3 regions of the Janthinobacterium sp. JF4 genome follow, and region 1 is predicted to be linked to each of the others. Evidence: predicted binding sites of a transcription regulator. Region 1 holds the regulator's gene; each other region holds the start of a gene.
The links. The regulator sigma-54, encoded in region 1, starts transcription at its own class of promoters, with help from an activator protein. The targets are predictions, from matches to a motif close to TGGCANGNAANCTGCTTT.
Positions count from the first base shown of each region.

Region 2: a site for sigma-54 is predicted at 2,393-2,410, ahead of prpB (methylisocitrate lyase). Genes of this name have one in related genera too.
Region 3: a site for sigma-54 is predicted at 5,754-5,771, ahead of AC54AF_RS17440 (TorF family putative porin). Genes of this name have one in related genera too.

Region 1 is NZ_JCAQAV010000002.1:95,868-103,626, forward strand. Features, by position in the region: gene hprK (HPr(Ser) kinase/phosphatase) at 1-587, shown strand, start outside; gene rapZ (RNase adapter RapZ) at 839-1,702, shown strand; gene AC54AF_RS02245 (enoyl-CoA hydratase/isomerase family protein) at 1,703-2,788, opposite strand; gene hpf (ribosome hibernation-promoting factor, HPF/YfiA family) at 2,923-3,285, opposite strand; gene AC54AF_RS02255 (RNA polymerase factor sigma-54) at 3,355-4,833, opposite strand; gene lptB (LPS export ABC transporter ATP-binding protein) at 4,838-5,593, opposite strand; gene lptA (lipopolysaccharide transport periplasmic protein LptA) at 5,593-6,186, opposite strand; gene lptC (LPS export ABC transporter periplasmic protein LptC) at 6,212-6,823, opposite strand; gene AC54AF_RS02275 (KdsC family phosphatase) at 6,866-7,399, opposite strand; gene AC54AF_RS02280 (KpsF/GutQ family sugar-phosphate isomerase) at 7,399-7,759, opposite strand, start outside.
Region 2 is NZ_JCAQAV010000004.1:224,791-232,549, reverse strand. Features, by position in the region: gene AC54AF_RS06480 (T6SS effector phospholipase Tle3 domain-containing protein) at 1-355, opposite strand, end outside; gene AC54AF_RS06475 (MBL fold metallo-hydrolase) at 497-1,354, opposite strand; gene AC54AF_RS06470 (hypothetical protein) at 1,532-1,768, shown strand; gene AC54AF_RS06465 (hypothetical protein) at 1,893-2,141, shown strand; gene prpB (methylisocitrate lyase) at 2,473-3,360, shown strand; gene prpC (bifunctional 2-methylcitrate synthase/citrate synthase) at 3,442-4,596, shown strand; gene acnD (Fe/S-dependent 2-methylisocitrate dehydratase AcnD) at 4,608-7,202, shown strand; gene prpF (2-methylaconitate cis-trans isomerase PrpF) at 7,325-7,759, shown strand, end outside.
Region 3 is NZ_JCAQAV010000023.1:71,631-79,389, forward strand. Features, by position in the region: gene AC54AF_RS17415 (PTS sugar transporter subunit IIA) at 36-440, opposite strand; gene gshB (glutathione synthase) at 455-1,411, opposite strand; gene gshA (glutamate--cysteine ligase) at 1,509-2,807, opposite strand; gene AC54AF_RS17430 (ammonium transporter) at 3,012-4,544, opposite strand; gene AC54AF_RS17435 (P-II family nitrogen regulator) at 4,556-4,894, opposite strand; gene AC54AF_RS17440 (TorF family putative porin) at 4,906-5,673, opposite strand; gene AC54AF_RS17445 (accessory factor UbiK family protein) at 5,943-6,191, shown strand; gene AC54AF_RS17450 (YifB family Mg chelatase-like AAA ATPase) at 6,305-7,759, shown strand, end outside.

The DNA.
Region 1 (7,759 bases):
CGCTGCCGGCCGCGCAAGTGATCGACTTCCTGCGCGTCTACCTGTCGAAAAAACTGGCGCAGCGCATCATCATGCATGGCGTGTTCATGGACGTGCTGGGCGTGGGCGTGCTGATCACGGGCGATTCGGGCCTGGGCAAGAGCGAACTGGGCCTGGAGCTGATCTCGCGCAGCCACGGCCTGGTGGCCGACGACGCCGTCGAGTTCTCGCGTATCGCGCCGAACATGATCGAAGGCCGCTGCCCGCCCCTGCTGCAAAACCTGCTGGAAGTGCGGGGCCTGGGCTTGCTCGACATCAAGGCCATCTTTGGCGAAACAGCCGTGCGCCGCAAGATGCGCTTGAAACTGATCGTGCACCTCGTGCGCCGCAACGCGCTGGAAGAGGAAGTCGAGCGCCTGCCCTTCCTGTTCCCCACGGAAGACGTGCTCGGCCTTCCCGTGCGCAAGGTCGTCATCCCCGTCGCCGCCGGCCGCAACATCGCCGTGCTGCTGGAAGCGGCCGTGCGCAACACCATTTTGCAGCTGCGCGGCATCGACACCTTGCAGGAGTTCATGGAGCGGCAAAGGTTGGCAATGAGCGGCGATTAACAAGGTCGTTAGCGGGGCCGCCGAGGCGGGGCAAGGCTCCGCGTAATCCGACGGCATTGTTAGCGGGTGTCGGCAGGAGCCCTCGCTTGCAAGCGAGGACCGTTACGCAGGCACGCAGCCATGCTGCGTGAATTCCCTGCTGCACCGCTTTGCGTTAAACCGACCTACGAAATACACATACGAAATTGCAATCATTTGTAAAGATCATTGCCTTGGGAGCACAGTGCCGATCTTTATTGTATGATCGCCGTATGCATATCGTCCTTATCACCGGAATATCCGGCTCCGGTAAATCCGTCGCGCTCAATGTGCTGGAAGATACCGGCTACTATTGTGTCGACAACCTGCCACCGGCCTTGCTGCCCAGTCTGGTGCAAACGCTGCTCGACGAAGGTACGCCGCAACTGGCCGTCGCCGTCGATGCGCGTAGCGCCGAGTCGCTGACCAGCCTGCCGCACAATGTGGCCCTGCTGCGCGACCAAGGGCACGACGTCAAGGTCATGTTTTTGACGGCCACCACGCATTCGCTGGTGGCGCGCTTCTCGGAAACGCGGCGCAGCCATCCGCTGTCGCACGAATTGCGTCCGAACCAGAATCCGGCCAGCCGCCGCACCCTGATCGAGTGTATCTCGGAAGAGCGCGAACGCCTGTCGGCCATCGAGCAGCTGGGCCATGTGATCGACACGTCGGAACTGAGCGCCAACAAATTGCGCGCCTGGATCAAGGATATCGTCGCCTCCGAACGCGCGCCGCTGACCCTGTTCTTCGAATCGTTCGCCTTCAAGCTGGGCGTACCGCTCGACGCCGATTTCGTTTTCGACGTGCGGGCCTTGCCCAATCCCTATTATGACCTGGCGCTGCGCCCCCTCGACGGCCGCGACGCTCCCGTGATCGCCTTCCTCGACGCGCAGCCGAGCGCGCTGGAACTGCTGGCCGACATCCGCGCCTTCATCGAGAAATGGCTGCCGTCATTCAAGTCCGACAACCGCAGCTACCTGACGGTGGCCCTCGGCTGCACGGGCGGCCAGCACCGCTCCGTGTACATGGCGGAACGGCTGGCGCAATACTTCGGCCCCAATGAAAGAGTCGTGCTGCGCCACCGCGAGCGCAGCTAGTTAATCGAGGTGGCGCAGCGGATGCGCCGCGGCAGGCCAGACGGGCGCAAAGAAGCGCGCCACCATGGCCGCGTCGACCTCGTCCAGGCTGGCAGGGTTCCAGCGCGGCGCATTGTCCTTGTCCACCACCAGCGCGCGCACGCCTTCGAGCACTTCGCCATGCGCGAAATTGTGGCGCACCACCGTGCGCTCCATGCGCAGGCAATCGGCCACACCCAGGTGGGCGCCACGCTGCAGCAATTCCAGGGTCACCGACATCATCAGCGGCGAACGCAGGCGCATGGCCGCCAGGGCCCTGGCGGCGAACCCGCTGTCGTCCTGTGCCAGCGAAGCCATGATGGCGGCCACGGAAGGGGCGCCGAAATGGCGGTCCAGCGCCGCGCGCGCCGTGGCCAGGGCAGAAACGCCCGCCTCGGCCTGGAACGGCGCCGCCAGCGCCTTGATGGCCACCGGCAAGGCCTCGCCCGGCGTCGATTCGAACAGGGCCAGCAGCGCTCCCATCTGCGCCTCGGGCAGGTAGACATCGGCCAGGCCCGTGTACAGCGCATCGGCCGCGTTGATCGTCAAGCCCGTCAAGCCCAGGTACAGGCCCAGTTGACCGGCCAGGCGAGACAGGAAATAACTGCCGCCCACGTCGGGAAACAGGCCGATATTGACTTCCGGCATGGCCATGCGCGTGCGGCCCGTGACGATGCGCAGTCGGTTGCCAGGCCCGGCTTGCGCCACGCCCATGCCGCCGCCCATCACCACGCCATCCATCACGGCGATATACGGTTTCGGATAGAAATGAATGAGATGGTTGAGCGCATATTCTTCCGTAAAGAAATCTTCCAGCAAGGCGCTGCCGCCTTGCGGCGTGGCCAGGCCCGCATCGTAAAAGAAACGGATGTCGCCGCCGGCGCACAAAGCCTTGTCGCTGCTGGATCGGATGACGACGGCGTCCACCTGCGGATCGTCGCGCCAGGCCAGCAGGGCCGCGCTCAGGGCGCGCACCATCTCCAGCGACAGGGAATTGAAGGCTTTCGGACGGTCGAGCACGATATGCCCGGTACGGTGTCGGATGGAGGTCTGGACGAAGTCGCTCATGGCAAAATGAAAAGAAGTAAGAGTGGAGGACATTCTAGCGCCTGCGCGGGGAAGATTGCGTTCAACAGGTCCAGGCGCAAAAAAGGGCGCAATGTGCGCCCTTAGTTGATCACAACTGCTGGAAGCGGGTGGCCTTAGACGGCGACGACGGCGTCTTCCTCTGAGTTGTCTGGCAGATGCTTGATCGCCTCTTTACCGTGCCCTTGCACTTTGGTTTTGTACTTCATCACTTGCCTATCGAGCTTGTCGATCAGGGTATCGATGGCGGCATACAGGTCGTGCGCCAAGCTTTCCACATAGACAGTTTTGCCACTCAGGCGCAGGTTGACTTCGGCCTTTTGACGTTTTTCTTTCTCTTTGAGGTTATCCACGGTCAGAATCACGGCAATATCGATGACTTGATCGAAATGACGTTTCACGCGCTCCAGCTTCGTTTGTACGTATTCACGGATGGCTGGTGTCACTTCGAGATGATGTCCGCTGATGGTGAGATTCATACACACTCCTAAAGATGATCGGGTTCGTGCGGTCCATCCTATCCGGCCCGCAGAGGAACCGAAAAAAACTTACAAACACTTACGCAGGCTCACTGGCGGAATTTTCAATGCTTCCCGGTATTTGGCAACAGTACGTCGCGCAATCACCATGCCTTGTTCCCCCAGCATGTCCGCAATCTTACTGTCGGATAAAGGATTTTTAGGGTCTTCTGCTCCTGTCAGTTGCACGATCAATGCCCGTATCGCCGTCGATGACGCTTCGCCCCCCGCTTCGGTGGCGACGTGGCTACCAAAGAAATATTTCAACTCGAACATGCCGTGCGGGGTCAGCATGTACTTTTGAGTTGTTACCCGCGAGATAGTACTCTCGTGTAAACCCAGTGTATCAGCTATTTCACGGAGCACAAGGGGGCGCATGGCAACGGCCCCATGCGAGAAAAAGTTCTTTTGTCTTTCTACTATCGCCTGCGCCACGCGCAGGATCGTGTCGAAGCGCTGGCGCATATTCTTGATCAGCCACTTGGCTTCCTGCAACTGTGCGCCCATCGCGCCCTCGCCCTTGCCCTGCTTGAGCAAGTTGGCGTACATGGCGTTGACGCGCAGGCGCGGCATGACGTCGTTGTTCAGGGTGACTTGCCAGCCGTTGCGCGCGCGCTTGACGACGACGTCGGGCACCACGTAATCGGACACGTCCGAGGCGAACACGGCGCCCGGATGCGGGTTGCATTGGCGAATCACCGTCTGCGCTTCGCGCAAGTCTTCATCGTCGCAGTCGAGGGCTTTTTTCAGCTTGTTGAAGTCGCGCTGGGCAAACCAGGCCAGGTGCTTTTCCACGATGACGAGGGCCATGCGGCGCGTCACCATGGCGATGTGCGGCAAGCGCTTGATTTGCAGCGCCAGACATTCGGACGCATTGCGCGCGCCCACGCCCGGGGGATCGAAACTTTGCAAGAGAGACAAAGCCGTGCGCATCTCGTCGGCGTCGATTTCCAGCTCTTCCGGCAGGCGCGCCAGGATGTCGTCGAGCGACTCTTCCAGGTAGCCATTGTCGTCGAGCGCGTCGATGATCAGCTCGACCAGCGCGCGGTCGCGCAATTCGAGCACCGTCACGCGCATCTGCTCCATCAGGTGTTCGCGCAGGGTGCAGTGATGGGCCTCCAATTGCGGGCGCGAATCTTCGTCGTCGGGCGCCTTGCCCCGGCTCGCCTCGCTCCAGTCGCTGTCGCCGCCGTCCGCGGCGGCCGGGCCCTCGCCCGCCTCGCCGTCAAAGGTTTCCGCTTCGGCCGGCGCCGCAGGCGCCTCCTGGCTTGGCGGCTGGGGCGGCGCTTCGGCCGGCGCGGCCGTGGAACTCAAGGCGCCGTCGGACAGCAGGCGCAGCGAACGGTCGAGCGGATCGTCCAGGCGTTCGAGCAAGGGATTGTCCGTCAGCAATTGCTCTAGTTCCTGGTGCAATTCCAGGGTAGACAATTGCAACAGGCGTATCGATTGCTGCAACTGCGGCGTCAGTGCCAGGTGCTGCGAAGTGCGCAGCTGCAATGATTGTTTCATTGGCTTACATACGGAAGTGTTCGCCCAGATAGACCCGGCGTACCGACTCGTTCGCGATGATGTCGTCGGGGCGTCCCGACGCCAGCACCGAGCCCTGGTTGATGATGTAGGCACGGTCGCAAATACCCAGCGTCTCGCGCACATTATGATCGGTGATCAGCACGCCGATATTGCGCTCCTTCAAGAAGCGCACGATGCGCTGGATTTCGATCACGGCGATCGGGTCGACACCGGCGAACGGTTCGTCGAGCAGCACGAAACGGGGATCGGTGGCCAGCGCGCGGGCGATCTCCACGCGGCGGCGCTCGCCGCCGGACAGCGACAGCGCCTGGTTCTCACGCAGCTTTTCAATCTGCAAGTCGGCCAGCAATTTATCCAGCCGCTCCTCGATCTCGGCCTTCGTCAAAGGACGGCCTTCGACGGTCTGGATCTCCAGCACGGCGCGGATATTGTCTTCCACCGTCAGCTTGCGGAAGACGGATGCTTCCTGCGGCAGGTAGGACAGGCCCATCTGCGCGCGGCGGTGGATCGGCAGGCTGGAGATGTCCACGCCGCTGATATCGATGCTGCCGCCGTCGGACGGCACCAGGCCGACGATCATGTAGAACGAGGTGGTCTTGCCGGCGCCGTTCGGGCCCAGCAGCCCCACCACTTCGCCGCATTCGACTTGCAGCGAGACATCATGCACGACTTGCCGCTTGCCATAGGTTTTTTGCAGCCCGCGAACGATCAGGGTGCTGCCGCAACGTGTATTGTCCATTATTTCTTTCCTGGCGCAGGCGTGGCCGGCGCTTTCTCCGCCGCCGGCGCCTTGGTCTTCGGCTGGATCACCATGCGCACGCTGCCGCCATCGGCGGTGCTGGTGCCGCTATCGGAATTTTCCATCGCAAACACTTCCTTGCGGCTGTCATACGAGATGAAGGCGCCATTGGCCACGTCGGTCACTTTCGTGCCTTCCAGGCGCGTCAGCTTGGCTTTGGAAAACAGTTTCACCACTTCCGTCTTGTTGTCGTATTCCACGCGCTCCGCTTCGCCTTCGACCCACAGGTCGCCCGCGCCATCGCGCTTCTGGCGGAAGGTGGCCAGCTTGCCGGGATCGGCCCAGAAGGTAATGAACTGGTAGCCTTGCGGGTCTTCCGTGATCAGGGCCCGGCCCGCCTTCATGGTCAGCGTCCCCTTGACCAGCACGACGTCGCCCGTCAGGGTACGCACCTGCTTGACGTCATCGACGTGGCCACTGCGTGCCGTGATGACGGCTTCCTTCTCGGAATCGGCCTTCTCGGCATGCGCCACGCCCATCACGCCCAACGAGCAAACGGTCGAGAATAGAGTCAACAGCAAGATATTCTTCATAGTATGGTTTCCTTGTTTCGTTCTGTCATTTTGCCGCCGCGGCCGGGCGCGGTTTCGGCGGGAGGACCATGCGCAGCGCATTCTGCACTTCCACCACGCCGGTGGCGTTATTGGCCTTCATGCCGATGCCATTGATGCGCGAGGCGCCCGTCAGGATATCGACAGGCACGTCCGTTTCCATTCTTTCCTCGTCCGGAAACACCGTCAGCGCTTCCGTCCTGACCGTCAGGTTCTGCGCCTTCGGACTGGCCACGCGGTCGATCACGACCTTGCGGTGCAGTTGCAGCCGGGTATTGTCCTGGTCGATATGCGCCAGTTCCGCATTCATGTTCAACGGCGGCATGCCGGGCGTGAGCTTGCGCACGAAGGGCTGGTCGATATCGGACGAATCGTCCAGCGGATAATGCGTGAGCTTGGTGCCCGACACAATATAGCTGGGCTTGCCTGTCAAATCCATGCGCACCATGCTGAAATTGGTGATGAAATAGTCGGGCTCATCCAGATGCTTGCTGGCCGTGATGTCCTGGCTATTCTTGTTCATCACTTCGAGCAGCCAAAAGCTGGCCAACGCGACGACGACCGCGCCCAGCACGGTAAAAATCATGCGCCAGCGATGGGCGCCTCCTGGCTTACGCATAGGGCTTCACTCTTTCAAAGGTCACTGGCGAGGCGGCGCGCCTCACTCCAGGAACGGCGCCATGACGCGCGCATAGTTGTCCTGGGCGCGCAGCAGGAATTCGCAGATCTCGCGCACCGCGCCGCGGCCGCCGCCGGCCTGCGTCACATGGTGGGCCAGGCCCTGCGCTTCCGGACGCCCGCCCGGCACGCTGACGGCAAAGCCCACGCGTTTCAGGATGGGCGCATCGATGACGTCGTCGCCGATATAGCCGCATTGCTCTTCCGTCAAGCCCGTCAACGCCAGCAGTTCGCGAAACGGCGTCAGCTTGTCGTGGCCGCCCTGGTGCACATGGGTAATGCCCAGGTCTTGCGCGCGGCGCGCCGTGATGGCCGAGCGGCGCGCGCTGATGATGGCCGTCTGCACGCCCGATTCCTGCAGCAGCTTGATGCCCAGGCCATCATACACATTAAACGTTTTCATCATCTCGCCGTCCGGGCCGAAATGCAGGCTGCCGTCGGTGAGCACGCCATCGACGTCAAAGATCATCAGTTTGACCTTGGCCGCGCGCGCCAGGTTGTCCGCTACGCTGTCCATCAGATCACCTTCGCTTGCGTCAGATCATGGATATGCAGCGCGCCCACCAGCTTGCCGTCGGCATCGACGACCAGCATCTGATTGATGCGGAACTGCTCCATCACGGCCACGGCATCGACGGCCAGGCGTTCGGGCGCGATGCTGCGCGGCTGCGCATGCATGACGTCGCGGATCTCCACTTGCGTGAAATCCTGCACGCGCTCGAACATGCGGCGCAAGTCGCCATCCGTAAACACGCCCACCGGGCGGTTGTCCGCGTCGACGACGGCCGTCATGCCCATGCCCTTGCGGGTCATTTCTTCCAGAGCCTGCAGCAGCGACGCTTCCACGGGCACTTTCGGCACCTGCTCGCCGCTGCGC
Region 2 (7,759 bases), on a different contig from region 1:
CGGGCGAATTGGCATCGTCCGCCTGCAGGAAGGTGGTGGCGTTGCACTTGGGATTGAGGAAGCCGTCATCCGTCAATTCGCGTGCGTAAGTGGCGGCTTGCATTTTTCCGGCGGCCGGACCGGGGATCACCAGGTCCTCGTCGCGGCGCTTCAGGCGCGCATTCAGGCCGTGGCACAGGCCTTGTTCCGCCTGCTCATACCATTCGCCGTCGGAATTGACGCCGTGCACAAAGATGACGATGCCGGGGCGGGGCAGGCGCGTCACCGCATGCAGAAGCGCATGGCTGAACAAGGTCGTGCCTTCCGCTTCGGCGAGCAGGATGCAATTGGTATCGAGCGTAGGGTCGGGCGACATGCGGGCGCTCCGTCAGCGTTAAGCAGGAAAAGGCGGCGCCAAAGTGAACTCAGGCAATCTGCACAGTATGCGCATTGCCTGAGGTGAGACTTGCGTGGTGTCAAGAAAGGAGGAGCGATGGGCGGGGAGTGCCCGAGGCAATCAGATCGCGTTCAGCGGTATTTTGAGGTAGCGCACGCCGTTGTCTTCCGGCTCGGGCAGCTTGCCCGCGTTGATGTTGACCTGGATGGCGGGCAGGATCAGGGTCGGCATGTCCAGGGTGGCGTCGCGGCCCGTGCGCATGGCCACGAATTGTTCTTCCGTGATGCCGTCGCGCAAGTGGATGTTGCTGGCGCGCTGTTCGGCCACCGTCACTTCCCAGCGCGGCGCGCGGCCGTTGGGCGGGTAGTCGTGGCACATGAACAAGCGCGTCTGCGGCGGCAGTGCCAGCAGGCGCTGCACCGAGCGGTACAGCAGGGACGCGGAGCCGCCGGGAAAGTCGCAGCGGGCAGAGCCCACGTCCGGCATGAACAGGGTGTCGCCGACAAACACGGCGTCGCCGATCTGGTACGCCAGGTCGGCCGGCGTATGGCCTGGCACGTGCAGGGCGCGCACTTCCAGCTTGCCGATATGAAACACCTGGTCGGGCGCGAACAGCTGGTCGAACTGCGAGCCGTCGGCCCTGGCGCCGTCCTGGTGGTAGACGGCGGCGAACGCCTGCTGCACCGTCTGGATGGCGGCGCCGATGGCCACGTCGCCGCCCAGCTGCTGCTGCAGGTAGGGCGCGGCGGACAGGTGATCGGCATGCGCGTGGGTTTCCAGCAGCCAGCGGCAGTGCAAGCCGTGTTCGCGCACGAAGGCGATCACCTTGTCGGCCGAGGTGGTGGACGTGCGGCCCGCCTTCGGGTCGTAGTCGAGCACGGAATCGATGATGGCGCAGTCCCGGCCATCGGCCTCGTACACGACATAGGTGACGGTGGCGGTGGCGGGGTCGAGGAAGGCTTGGATTTGTGGGGTCATCGCGGCGGCAGGGGACGGGCAAGGGAATGGCATTATATCGCCAGAGTTCGCTAAAAAAATGCTGCGAATTCACATTTGACATGCGAAAAACAGATAAGCAGCCAGGCCAGGCACGCGACTACCGTGCGCACCCTGTGTCTTGCCGCGTGCTAACCTCACTCTTCCAAGGAGGAATTCATGAACGATATCACTGCACGCAGCGAACAGTACCGCGGTTTTACCATTTCCGTGACCCCGCAAAAGGATAACGACGATCTATGGGATTTTACTTACCGCCTGCAGCGCGAAGGTGAGCCGGAAGCGCAGGCGATCACGCGCAGCCGCACCCTGGGCGGCTACGCGGCCCCCGAAACGGCTTGCACGGCTGGCCTGCAAGTGGCCAGGACGGAAGTGGATAATCTGTTGCGCCCTTGAGCCAGCGTAAATCGTTTAGCCTGAAAGTGAGCCTGGCCGTGCGCTGGCGCATGAAACACATCGCCGCCAGTCGCGCTTCATGCTACGATTTCCACTATTGAGTCAGTCACGAAGGAGGCACCCCATGGATAACAGTTCTAAAATTCACTATAAAGGCTGGGAAATCGTTCCCCTGGCCGTGCCCACTACCGACGGCAAATGGTCAGCCAGTTGCGACATCGAACGCGCCACCGCGGAAGGCCTGGAAGTGTTCGAAGGCTCGACCATGCAGTTCGTGCGCGACGACGAGGACGGCGCCATTGCCGCCGCCTGCGAGGAAGCCGTGCGCCAGATCGACAACATCATCGCCAATCCGCTGGTACGCCTGGCCTAGTTTGGTCTTGTCGTTTCCGTTGTATTCCTCAGCCGGCGCCCGCCGGCTGTTTTTATTGCGCGTCCTGCCGCCTGTTGCATGTTCCACGAAATGTTTCAAAATGGATTGCATGAAACAATATTGAAACGTTTTTGACGCCAAACGTGACATTGCTGTTGCCTGGCGGGACAGCCCAGGGGGCAGCGCTGGCTGGCGCCTCAGCCCCTGTTTTCACTCTGCCGTCACGGGTTTTCCGCAGCGCAGCGCTGGCCTGGCACGGCATTTGCAATACTGATGCTCATAGCCACTCCGTGAAACATTCGGGACCATCCGAAACCCATAAGGTGAACACATGACTCAATACTCCGCAGGTGCCGCATTCCGCAAGGCCGTCCAGGAAGAATCCCCGTTGCAAGTGGTCGGCGCCATCAACGCCAACCACGCCTTGCTGGCCAAGCGCGCCGGCTATAAAGCCATCTATTTGTCCGGCGGCGGCGTCGCGGCCGGCTCGCTGGGCTTGCCGGACCTGGGCATTTCCAGCCTGGACGACGTGCTGACCGATATCCGCCGCATCACCGACGTGTGCGACCTGCCGCTGCTGGTCGACGCCGACACGGGCTTCGGTTCCTCCGCCTTCAACGTGGCGCGCACCGTGAAATCGATGATCAAGTTCGGCGCTGCCGGCCTGCACATCGAAGACCAGGTGGGCGCCAAGCGCTGCGGCCACCGTCCTGGCAAGGAAATCGTCAGCAAGGAAGAAATGGTCGACCGCATCAAGGCGGCCGTCGACGCGCGCACGGACCCGAACTTCGTCATCATGGCGCGCACCGATGCGCTGGCCGTCGATGGCCTGGAAGCGGCACTGGAGCGCGCCGTCGCCTGCGTCGAGGCGGGCGCCGACATGATCTTCCCGGAAGCCATCACCGACCTGGAGATGTACGCCACGTTTGCCAAGGCCGTCAATGTGCCGATTTTGGCCAACATCACGGAATTCGGTTCCACGCCGCTGTTCACCCTGGACGAACTGCGCAGCGCCCACGTGGGCCTGGCCCTGTATCCGCTGTCGGCATTCCGCGCCATGAACAAGGCGGCCGACAACGTCTACCGCGCGCTGCGCCGCGATGGCACGCAAAAGAACGTGCTCGACACCATGCAGACGCGCATGGAACTGTATGAATCGATCAATTACCACGACTTCGAGCAAAGGCTCGATGCGCTGTTCGCCGCGCAAAAGAAATAAGTAAAGAAAAGTAAAGAAGCAGGGGCCGCATGCCGGCCCCGCAGTGATGCAACCGAGACTAGTCAATTTTTGGAGAAATCAATGAACGCACCGCAAGCCGCCACTTTCAAGCCTAAAAAATCCGTCGCCCTGTCCGGCGTCACCGCCGGCAATACGGCGCTGTGCTCGGTCGGCAAGACCGGCAACGATTTGCACTACCGCGGCTATGACATCCTGGACGTGGCCGACAGCTGCGAGTTCGAGGAAATCGCCTACCTGCTGGTGCACGGCAAGCTGCCGACTGCCGCCGAACTGAAAGGCTACAAGGCCAAATTGAAATCCTTGCGCGGCCTGCCGTCGGCAGTGAAATCGGCGCTGGAAGCGCTGCCGGCCGCCGCCCACCCGATGGACGTGATGCGCACGGGCGTGTCCGTGCTGGGCTGCACCCTGCCGGAAAAAGACGACCATAACGCGCCGGGCGCGCGCGACATCGCCGACCGCCTGATGGCGTCGTTCGGCTCGATGCTGCTGTACTGGTACCACTACAGCCATAACGGCAAGCGCATCGAAGTGGAAACGGACGACGATTCGATCGGCGGCCACTTCCTGCACCTGCTGCATGGCGAAAAACCATCGGCGTCGTGGGAAAAAGCCATGCACACCTCGCTGATTCTGTACGCGGAACACGAATTCAACGCCTCGACCTTCACCAGCCGCGTCATCGCCGGCACGGGTTCGGACATCCATTCGGCCATCACGGGCGCCATCGGCGCGCTGCGCGGCCCGAAACACGGCGGCGCGAATGAAGTGGCGCTGGATATCCAGAAACGCTACGACAACGCCGATGAAGCGGAAGCGGACATCCGCGAGCGCGTGGCCAACAAGGAAGTGGTGATCGGCTTCGGCCACCCCGTCTACACGATCTCGGACCCGCGCAACGTGGTCATCAAGGAAGTGGCTCGTTCGCTGTCGCAGGAAGCCGGTTCCACGAAAATGTTCGATATCGCCGAGCGCCTGGAATCGGTCATGTGGGAAATCAAGAACATGTTCCCGAACCTGGACTGGTTCTCGGCCGTGTCGTACCACATGATGGGCGTGCCGACGGCGATGTTTACGCCGCTGTTCGTCATCTCGCGCACCTCGGGCTGGGCCGCCCACATCATCGAGCAGCGCATCGATAACAAGATCATCCGCCCGAGCGCCAATTACGTGGGCCCGGAAGACCTGGAATTCGTGCCGATCAAGGACCGCAAATAATGGTTACGACGATGAATACCCTGTACCGCAAATCCTTGCCAGGCACCCAGCTAGACTACTTCGACACGCGCGCCGCCGTCGATGCGATCCAGCCAGGCGCCTACGCCACCTTGCCCTACACCTCGCGCGTGCTGGCCGAGAACCTTGTGCGCCGCTGCGATCCGGCGACACTGAACGCTTCGCTGAGCCAGTTCATCGAGCGCCGCCGCGACCTCGATTTTCCGTGGTTCCCCGCCCGTGTCGTCTGCCATGACATCCTGGGCCAGACTGCCCTGGTCGACCTGGCCGGCCTGCGCGACGCCATCGCGGCCCAGGGCGGCGACCCGGCGCTGGTCAATCCGGTGGTGCCTACGCAGCTGGTGGTCGACCATTCGCTGGCCGTCGAATGCGGCGGCTTCGATCCCGATGCCTTCGCCAAGAACCGCGCCATCGAAGACCGCCGCAACGAAGACCGTTTCGATTTCATCGACTGGACCAAGAAAGCCTTCAAGAACGTCGACGTGATCCCGCCCGGTAACGGCATCCTGCACCAGATCAATCTGGAGCGCATGTCGCCCGTGATCCAGGTGCAAAATGGCGTGGCCTATCCCGATACCCTGGTCGGCACCGATTCGCATACGCCAATGGTCGATGCCTTGGGCGTGATCGCCATCGGCGTGGGCGGCCTGGAAGCGGAAAGCGTGATGCTGGGCCGCGCCTCGTGGATGCGTTTGCCCGACATCATCGGCGTCAAGCTGACGGGCAAGCCGCAGCCGGGCATCACGGCCACCGACACGGTGCTGGCGCTGACGGAATTTCTGCGCCAGCAGAAGGTCGTCTCGTCCTACCTGGAATTCTTTGGCGAGGGCGCTTCGCACCTGACCCTGGGCGACCGCGCCACGATCTCGAATATGGCGCCGGAATTCGGCGCCACGGCCGCCATGTTCTACATCGATGCGCAAACCATCAAGTATCTGAAACTGACGGGCCGCGACGACGAACTGGTGAAACTGGTGGAGCTGTACGCCAAGGAGACGGGCCTGTGGGCCGACAGCCTGGCCGACGCGCAATACGAGCGCGTCTTGAGCTTTGACCTGTCGTCCGTGGTGCGCAATATCGCCGGGCCGTCGAATCCGCACAACCGCGTGCCGACGTCGGAACTGGCCGCGCGCGGGATTTCCGGCGTGGTGGAAAACGAGCCGGGCAAGATGCCGGACGGCGCCGTCATCATCGCAGCGATCACCAGCTGCACCAACACGAACAACCCGCGCAACATGATCGCCGCCGGCCTGATCGCGCGCAATGCGAACCGCCTGGGCCTGACGCGCAAGCCGTGGGTGAAATCGTCGCTGGCGCCCGGCTCGAAAACCGTGGAACTGTATCTGCAGGAAGCGGGCCTGCTGCCGGAGCTCGAAACATTGGGCTTCGGCGTCGTGGCGTTTGCCTGCACTTCGTGCAACGGCATGTCGGGCGCGCTCGACCCCGTGATCCAGGAAGAAGTGGTGTCGCGCGACCTGTACGCGACCGCCGTTTTGTCGGGCAACCGCAACTTCGATGGCCGCATCCACCCGTACGCGAAGCAGGCTTTCCTCGCTTCGCCGCCGCTGGTGGTGGCGTATGCGATCGCCGGCACCATCCGCTTCGACATCGAGAAGGACGTGCTGGGTATCGCCCCGGACGGCAAGCCGATTTTATTGAAGGATATCTGGCCATCGGACGAGGAGATCGACGCCATCGTCGCCTCCAGCGTCAAGCCGGAGCAGTTCCGCAAGGTGTACATACCGATGTTTGCCGCGCAGGCGGATGACGGCATCAAGGTCAGCCCCCTGTACGACTGGCGTCCGAATACCACGTACATCCGCCGTCCGCCGTACTGGGAAGGCGCGCTGGCTGGCGCGCGCCCCTTGAAAGGCATGCGTCCGCTGGCCGTTTTGGGCGACAACATCACCACGGATCACCTGTCGCCATCGAACGCCATCATGCTCGATAGTGCGGCCGGCGAATACCTGGCGAAGATGGGTTTGCCGGAGGAAGACTTCAATTCCTACGCCACCCACCGGGGCGACCATTTGACGGCGCAGCGCGCCACGTTTGCCAACCCGACCCTGAAAAACGAGATGGTCACCGAAGACGGTAAAGTGAAAGCGGGTTCGCTCACGCGCATCGAGCCGGAAGGCACGATCTCGCGCATGTGGGAAGCCATCGAGGTGTACATGGAGCGCAAGCAGCCCCTGATCATCGTCGCCGGCGCCGACTATGGCCAGGGTTCGTCGCGCGATTGGGCCGCCAAGGGCGTACGCCTGGCTGGCGTGGAAGCCATCGTGGCCGAAGGCTTCGAGCGCATCCACCGCACCAATCTGGTGGGCATGGGCGTCCTGCCGCTGGAATTCCTGCCTGGCGTGAACCGCAAGACCCTGGGCCTGGACGGCAGTGAAACCTACGACGTCGTCGGCGAGCGCACACCGCGCTCCACCCTGACCCTGGTCATTCACCGCAAGAATGGCGAAACGCTCGACGTGCCCGTCACCTGCCGCCTCGACACGGCGGAAGAGGTGTCGATCTACGAGGCGGGCGGCGTGCTTCAGCGATTCGCCCAGGATTTCCTCGAGTCGTCCAAGGCAGCATAAATCGGGTAGGTCGGATTAGCGTAGCGTAATCCGACAATGTTTGTGAAAAACCCGCCAACAATGTGTCGGATTACGCGTGGCGATGCCCCGCTAATCCGACCTACCTCTTTCCAGAAAATGACATGAGCCATACTCCCCAAATCAACATCCCCGCCACCTACATGCGTGGCGGCACCAGCAAGGGCGTGTTCTTCCGCCTGCAGGATTTGCCCGCCAGCGCGCAAGTGCCGGGCGCGGCGCGCGATGCGCTCCTGCTGCGCGTGATCGGCAGCCCCGACCCGTACGGCAAGCAGATCGACGGCATGGGCGGCGCCACGTCGAGCACCAGCAAGACGGTGATCCTGGCGACAAGTAGCAAGCCGGAGCACGACGTCGACTACCTGTTCGGCCAGGTCTCCATCGACAAGCCCTTTGTCGACTGGAGCGGCAATTGCGGCAACCTGTCGGCCGCCGTCGGCTCGTTCGCCATCGCCAGTGGCCTGGTGGACGCCGCCCGCGTGCCTGCAAACGGCATCGCCACGGTGCGCATCTGGCAAGCCAATATCGGCAAGACCATC
Region 3 (7,759 bases), on a different contig from region 1:
ACCCGCCGCCTTCAGGGCGGCGGCCATGTCACTCTTTACTCGCCCACGCGAATGCGGTTATCGACGCGCACGGCGCCGCTTTGCGCACCGGCCAGCGCCATCTCCACCACCACGTCGAGCGTGTCGCGGCGATACGTGATGGCGCGCAGCAGCATCGGCAGGCTGATGCCGGCGATGACTTCCACCCGGCCTGCATCGGCCAGCTTGTTGCAGCAGTTCGACGGCGTGCCGCCCTTCACGTCGGTAATCACCAGCACGCCGGAGCCGTCGTCGAGGCGGCAGATGGCGTCCGACGCCAGCTTTTGCACTTCCGCCAGATCCTGGTCGGCGACGACGTCGATGGCTTCAAAACGTTCCGTTGGCCCCCGAAACACATGCGCGCAAGCGGCGATGAATGCCTGTCCCAGCGGTGCATGTGTCATGAGCAAAATCCCTACCATAGTCATTTCACCTTTTAGCGCTGCTGCGTTTGCGCAACGCCCTGCTCGACGGCGTCGACAAACATGGCGGCCACGTCAAAACCCGTCTGCTGCATGATTTCCTGGAAGCAGGTCGGGCTGGTGACGTTGACTTCCGTCAGATAGTCGCCGATCACGTCCAATCCTACCAGCATCAGGCCACGCGCGGCCAGGATCGGGCCCAGCTTTTCAGCGATTTCCAGGTCGCGCGCCGTCAATGGCTGCGCCACGCCCGTGCCGCCGGCGGCCAGGTTGCCCCGTACTTCGCCCGCCTGCGGGATGCGCGCCAGCGAAAACGGCACCGGCTTGCCGCCGATGACGAGGATGCGCTTGTCGCCCTTGACGATGTCGGCGATAAACCGCTGCGCCATGATGGTTTGCGCGCCGTTCTCGCTCAAGGTCTCGATGATGGCACCCAGGTTCAGGCCATCGGCCTTGACGCGGAAGATGCCCGTGCCACCCATGCCGTCGAGCGGCTTGAAGATGACGTCCTGGTGCTTGGCGTGGAAGGCGCGCAGGCGTGCTTCGTTCGACGTCACCAGGGTCGGCGAGGTGAATTCGGAAAACTGGGCAATGGCCAGCTTTTCATTGTTGTCGCGGATGGCGGACGGCTTGTTGAAGACGCAGGCGCCCTGCTTTTCCGCCAGTTCCAGCAAATACGTGCCGTACACATATTCCATGTCGAACGGCGGATCCTTGCGCTCGATGATGGCGTCCAGGGTCGACAGGCGCACTTCTTCGGTGGAGACCACCTTGTACCAGTCGTGTTCGTCGCCCGTCAGCTCGATGTGTTTGACCAGTGCCGTAACGATGCCCTCTTCCAGCGCCATGTCCTTTTGTTCGAAGGCATACACGGCATGGCCGCGTTTGGCCGCCTCGCGCATCATGGCGAAGGTGGAATCTTTGTAAGTCTTGAAGCCTGCCAGCGGGTCGGCAAGGAATGCAATTTTCATGGTGCGTCCAATCGGGGAGCCTGGATAAGGAATGCTTGATTCTAGCCGAGATCGCCAGGCGCGGTAGTCGCCGCGCCCGGCAAGCTGCAGGGAGGGATCAGTACACCTCGGGATTCGGGTCCGTGCGCTCCATTTCCAGCGACGCGGCCAGCAAGGCCAGGCGCGCCACCACGCCATACACATAGAAGCGGTTCGGCGCGGCCGTGCCCGGCTTGGCCTTCAAGTCCGGCACGGCATGCTGCTGGGCAAATGCCAGCGGCACGTATTGCGAGCCGGGCGCGTTCAGGTTCTGGTCCACGCCACGCTCCGCGTGCACGCGGTAAAAACCGCCCACCACGTAGCGGTCGATCATGTAGACGACCGGTTCGGCCACGGCATCCTTGATGCTTTCAAAGGTCGGCACGCCTTCCTGGATGATCACGTCGGTGACGACTTTACCGTCCTTGACGATGGACATCTTGTCGCGCTGCTTACGCGACAAGTCGCGCACTTCGCTGGCGTCGCGCACCGTCATGATGCCCGTGCCATACGTGCCCGCATCGGGCTTGACGATGACGAACGGCTTTTCCTTGATGCCGTATTCCTTGTATTTCTTGCGGATCTTGGCCAGCAGCACATCGACGCTGGCGGCCAGCGCATCTTCGCCCTCGCCTTCCTGGAAATTCACGTCGCTGCACTTGGCGTGGAAAGGATTGAGCATCCACGGATCGACATCGATCATCTTGCCGAATTTTTTCACCACTTCATCGTAAGCCGTGTAGTGGTTGCTCTTGCGGCGCAAGGCCCAGCCCGCATGCAAGGGCGGCAGCAGGCTTTGCTCATGAATATTTTGCAAGATATCGGGGATGCCGTCCGACAAGTCGTTATTCAGCAGAATCGTGCACGGGTCGAAATCCTTCAAGCCCAGGCGGCGGCCATTGTTCAGGCGCACGAGCGGCTCGATGACGAGCATGTTGCCATCTGGCAACGCCAAGGGTGTCGGCTGAGTGATCTCGGGCGACCAGGAGCCGAAGCGCACGTGCAGCCCCGTCTGGCGGAAGATTTGCATCAATCGCGCCACGTTCTGCAGGTACTGCGGCGTGGTGTTGTGCAATTCCGGCACGATCAGCAGGTTGCGGGCGTCCGGGCAATACTTGTCGATGGCGGCCATGGCCGCCTGCACGGACAAGGGCAGCATTTCCGTGGCCAGGTTATGGAAACCGCCAGGAAACAGATTGGTATCGACGGGCGCCAGCTTGTAGCCGGCATTACGCAAGTCTACCGAGCAATAGAAGGGCGGCGTGTGCTCTTGCCACTCCATGCGAAACCAGCGCTCAATGGCCGGCGTCGCGGCCAGAATCTTTTTTTCGAGGTCGAGCAGCGGTCCGGTCAGGGCCGTGACGAGATGGGGAACCATAGTTACATCCTTAAATTATGTGCAGTATTCAAAAAAGCACACAGAACTGCCGACTATATTACCGTGTAAGTACCCCAAATCGGGGCAAAAGCCTTGTTTTAAAGACCTTTTACATTCCCACAACGAAAAAAAAGCACCTCGATGAGATGCCTTTTCCAGCCGGACATGCCGCGCCGGGGCGCTGGCATGCCAGATAATTGCTATTTAGCCATGATACGCCTGCTCGCCGTGGCTGGTGATATCGAGGCCTTCGCGCTCCTCTTCTTCCGGTACGCGCAAGCCGATGACGATGTCGACCAGTTTATAGGCGGTGACGGAGACGATGGCAGACCAGAGGATGGTGGTGCCGACCGCTTGCGCCTGCACCCACACCTGGTGGCCGATCGAATACGGATCCGCCGACATCTTGTTGGTCACATAGTCGAAAACGCCCTGGCCGCCCAGTTGTGGCGCAGCAAACACACCCGTCAGCAAGGCACCGAGGATACCGCCCACGCCATGCACGCCGAACACGTCGAGCGAATCGTCGGCGCCGATCAGGCGTTTCAGGCCATTCACGCCCCACAGGCAGACGACACCGGCCAGCAAGCCGATGACCAGGCCGCCCATCGGGCCGACAAAGCCGGCCGCCGGAGTGATCGCCACCAGGCCGGCCACGGCGCCAGACGCGCCACCGAGCATCGATGGCTTGCCTTTGCTGATCCACTCGCCAAACACCCACGACAGGGTGGCGGCAGCCGTTGCCAGCAAGGTATTGACGAAGGCCAGGGCAGCCACGTCGCCCGCTTCCAGCGAGGAACCGGCATTGAAACCGAACCAGCCCACCCACAGCAAGGATGCGCCTATCATGGTCATCGTCAGCGAATGCGGCGCCATCGACTCACGGCCGTAGCCGACGCGCTTGCCGATCATGATGGCGCCCACCAGGCCGGCGACAGCGGCGTTGATGTGCACCACGGTGCCGCCGGCAAAGTCCAGCGCGCCTTTTTGCCAGATCCAGCCTGCCTTCAGGGCTTCGCTGGCCGAGGTGGCGGCGCTGGTGATCAGGTCAGGTCCCGTCCAGAACCAGACCATGTGGGCCGCTGGCAGGTAGGCGAACGTGAACCACAGTACGACGAAGGCCAGCACGGCGGAAAATTTGGCGCGCTCGGCAAAGGCGCCGACGATCAGCGCGCAGGTGATGGCGGCAAACGTGCCCTGGAACGCGACAAAGACGAACTCGGGAATGACGACGCCCTTGCTGAAGGTGGCGGCGGCGGCAAACGTGCCTTTGGCCGGGTCCCAGATACCATTCAGGAACAGGCGGTCGAAGCCACCGAAGAAGGCGGTTTTTTCCGTGAAGGCGATCGAGTAACCGTAGATACACCACAGCACGATGACCAGCGCGAACACCATGAACACTTGCATCAGCACCGACAGCATGTTTTTCGAGCGCACCAGGCCACCGTAGAACAGGGCCAGGCCGGGGATCGTCATCAGGATCACCAGCAAGGTGCTGATCATCATGAAACTGGTGTCGCCCTTGTTGGCGACAGGGGCAGCGGCTGGTGCTGCAGCGGCCGGAGCGACAGCCGCCGGTGCTGCTGCATCAGGCACCGGCGTCACGGCGGGAGCGGCAACGGCCGTGGTCGTGGCCGCCTCCGTCTTGGCGGGCGCATCGGCAAAGCTCGGCGAGGCAAGGCCAAACGCGCACAGGCAGGCTATCCCGGCGAGCAATTTTGTTATATTTTTTTGCATCAATATTCCCCTTAGAGCGCTTCGTTGCCGGTTTCACCGGTACGGATGCGGATGACCTGTTCCAGGTTGTAGACGAAAATCTTGCCATCACCGATTTTACCGGTACGCGCGGCACCTTCGATCGCTTCGATGGCCTGGTCGACAATGGCGTCATCAACGGCCGCTTCAATCTTGGTCTTTGGCAAGAAATCGACGACATACTCGGCACCACGGTAGAGTTCCGTGTGTCCTTTCTGGCGGCCGAAACCCTTCACTTCGGTGACGGTAATGCCTTGCACATTGATAGCCGACAAGGCTTCGCGTACTTCGTCCAGTTTGAACGGTTTAATGATTGCAGTAATCATTTTCATGGCAGTCTCGCTTAAAAGGTTTTGGATACGGTCAGCACGAGACCGGATTTCGCCAGATTCTTGCCATTCGGTGCCAGCGACGTGATGTTGGCCTTGACCGCAGCCAGGGAAACGGTGGCCATGCCGAAGTCCTTGGTCACGCCGATCTTGACATCGTTGTAGCTGAGGGCGTCGTTGTGCTCGACCTTCTGGCGCCCCACGTGCACGTTCATGATGTAGCCGTCGATCAGGTCGAAGTTGCCGCCCACGTCGAGGTAGCCGCTGTTCTTGCTGTCGGCAACGCCGAACAGATTGGTGGTCGAGTGCGAGTACTTGATGTACAGCGGGCCATAACCGAGCTGGCCGTACAGCTCGAAGGTGTTCGCATTGGTGCTCAGTCCATTCGATGGATAGAAATAGTACAGGCCGCCCACGTCATAGGTAAAATCCTTGCTGATCTCGCCCCGTTTGCCGCCGTAGATATCCCATTCCAGATTCGTATCGCCGCCACCGTCCTTGATCCATTTGATGCTCGACAGCCAGGTGCCCACATACAGGCCCGTCGGGTTATGGGTATAGTCGGCACCGCCGCTGATGGCCGGTTTCAAGCGGCTTTGCGAGATACCGCGGTAACGGTAATCGCTGGTCAGCGCCACGTTGTAGCTCACCACGTTATCAGGTACGGCTTCGGCCGCAGCAGGCGCCGCCACTGCATCCTGGGCCATGGCGCTGCCGCACAAGGCGGTCATGGCCAGCGTCAACGCTGCAGCTAAAGTCATGTTCTTGGACAGATTCTTCATGGCGATTCCCTTTTATTGAACTTTTAAAGCGGTTGAGGTTTAAAATCTTGGCTGGAGATCACAAAGCGTTCATACCTTCTTTAGCAGAATACGTGCCAGCTCTCTTGCCACCTTGACAGGGGCGTTTCCGGCCACACATACCCTGCAAGCCTGTGGACATGCGGGTATGGGCTGCCAAAGCAGGATGAACCGCCCAGTTTCGCACCAGATTAACGCCGCTGTGCACCGCAATGGTGCGATGCACAGGCCGCACCATAAAAGGACTGACCATGGACATGAATACCTTCTTTAACGACTTGCAAGGCAAGATCCATCAAGCCATCGAAAACTCGCCTGCCAAGGATATCGAGAAAAACGTGAAATCGATGATGACCCAGGGCTTCGCCCGCCTGGACCTCGTCACGCGCGAGGAATTCGATATCCAGGCGCAAGTGCTGGCCAAGACCCGCGCCAAGCTGGACGCACTGGAATTGCGCCTGATCGAACTGGAAACGCGCCTGAACGATCCAACAGCCTGAACCGCTGTGCAGGCAGGGCGCCGTCATCGGCGGCCTTGCTGGCATACCTCAAGCCTCATTCCTGTTCAAGCGCTAGACTGATCCTGCGCGCGCCCGCGCTACAGGGGATTCTGATGAGCCTGGCCGTCCTGAAAAGCCGCGCCCTGGCCGGCATGGAGGCGCCCGAGGTAAGTGTCGAAGTCCACCTTGCCAATGGCTTGCCCTCGTTTACGATTGTCGGCCTGCCGGATACGGAAGTGAAGGAATCGCGCGACCGCGTTCGTGCCGCGCTGCAAAACTGCGGCTTTGAGATGCCGGCGCGGCGCATCACGGCCAATCTGGCGCCGGCAGACTTGCCCAAAGAATCTGGCCGCTTCGACCTGCCCATTGCGCTGGGCATACTCGCCGCCTCCGGCCAGTTGCCGGGCGACCAATTACACCACTATGAATTCGCGGGCGAACTGTCGCTGTCAGGCCAGTTGCGCCCCATCCGCGGCGCCCTGGCCATGACCTTTGCCATGCAGCGCAGCCAGTCGGGCGCGCCACGCGCCTTCATCCTGCCGCAGGCGAACGCGGACGAGGCCGCTCTCGTCAGCGATGCCTGCATCTATCCCGCCCACAGCTTGCTCGAGGTCTGCGCGCATTTTGCCGCGCGCGCCAGCCACACTGCCCTGCAACGTCACCAGCCCGTGCTGGCAGCGCACGCTTTTCCCTATCCCGACTTTGCCGACGTGCAAGGGCAGCAGCAGGCGCGGCGGGCACTGGAAGTGGCGGCCGCGGGCGGTCACAACGTCTTGATGGTGGGACCGCCGGGCGCGGGCAAGACCATGCTGGCCAGCCGCTTCCCCGGCGTGCTGCCGCCCATGAGCGATGAAGAGGCGCTGGAATCGGCTGCCGTGCATTCCTTGGGTGGCCACTTCAAGGTGGAACACTGGAAACGCCGCCCCTATCGCGCCCCGCACCAGACAGCGTCCGGCGTGGCCCTGGTGGGCGGCGGCAACGTGCCGCGCCCGGGAGAAATATCGCTGGCCCACTGCGGCGTGCTGTTTCTCGACGAAATCGCCGAATTCCAGCGCCGGGTGCTCGATGTGCTGCGCCAACCCATGGAATCGGGCGTCATCAGCATTTCACGCGCGGCCCGCCAGGCCGAGTTTCCTGCCCGCTTTCAGTTGATCGCCGCCATGAATCCCTGCCCGTGCGGCTATCTGGGGCACGTTTCCGGCCGTTGCCGTTGCACACCGGACGCCGTGCTGCGCTATCACAATCGCCTGTCCGGCCCGCTGCTCGACCGTATCGACCTGCAGATTGAAGTGGCCGCCATGCCGCCGGCGGCGCTGGGGCGACGTGCAGGCGCTGGCGAAAGTACACAAGCCATCGCCACCCGGGTAGCGGCAGCCTTTGCCTTGCAGCTGGCACGCCAGGGAAAGTCCAACCAGCGCCTGAGCAACATGGAAATCGAACAGCATTGTCGCCTGGAGCCACACGGCGAACAGTTGTTGCATGGCGCCATGACGCGATTGCACTGGTCGGCGCGCACCTACCACCGGGTACTGCGCGTGGCGCGCAGCATCGCGGATCTGGCGGACAGC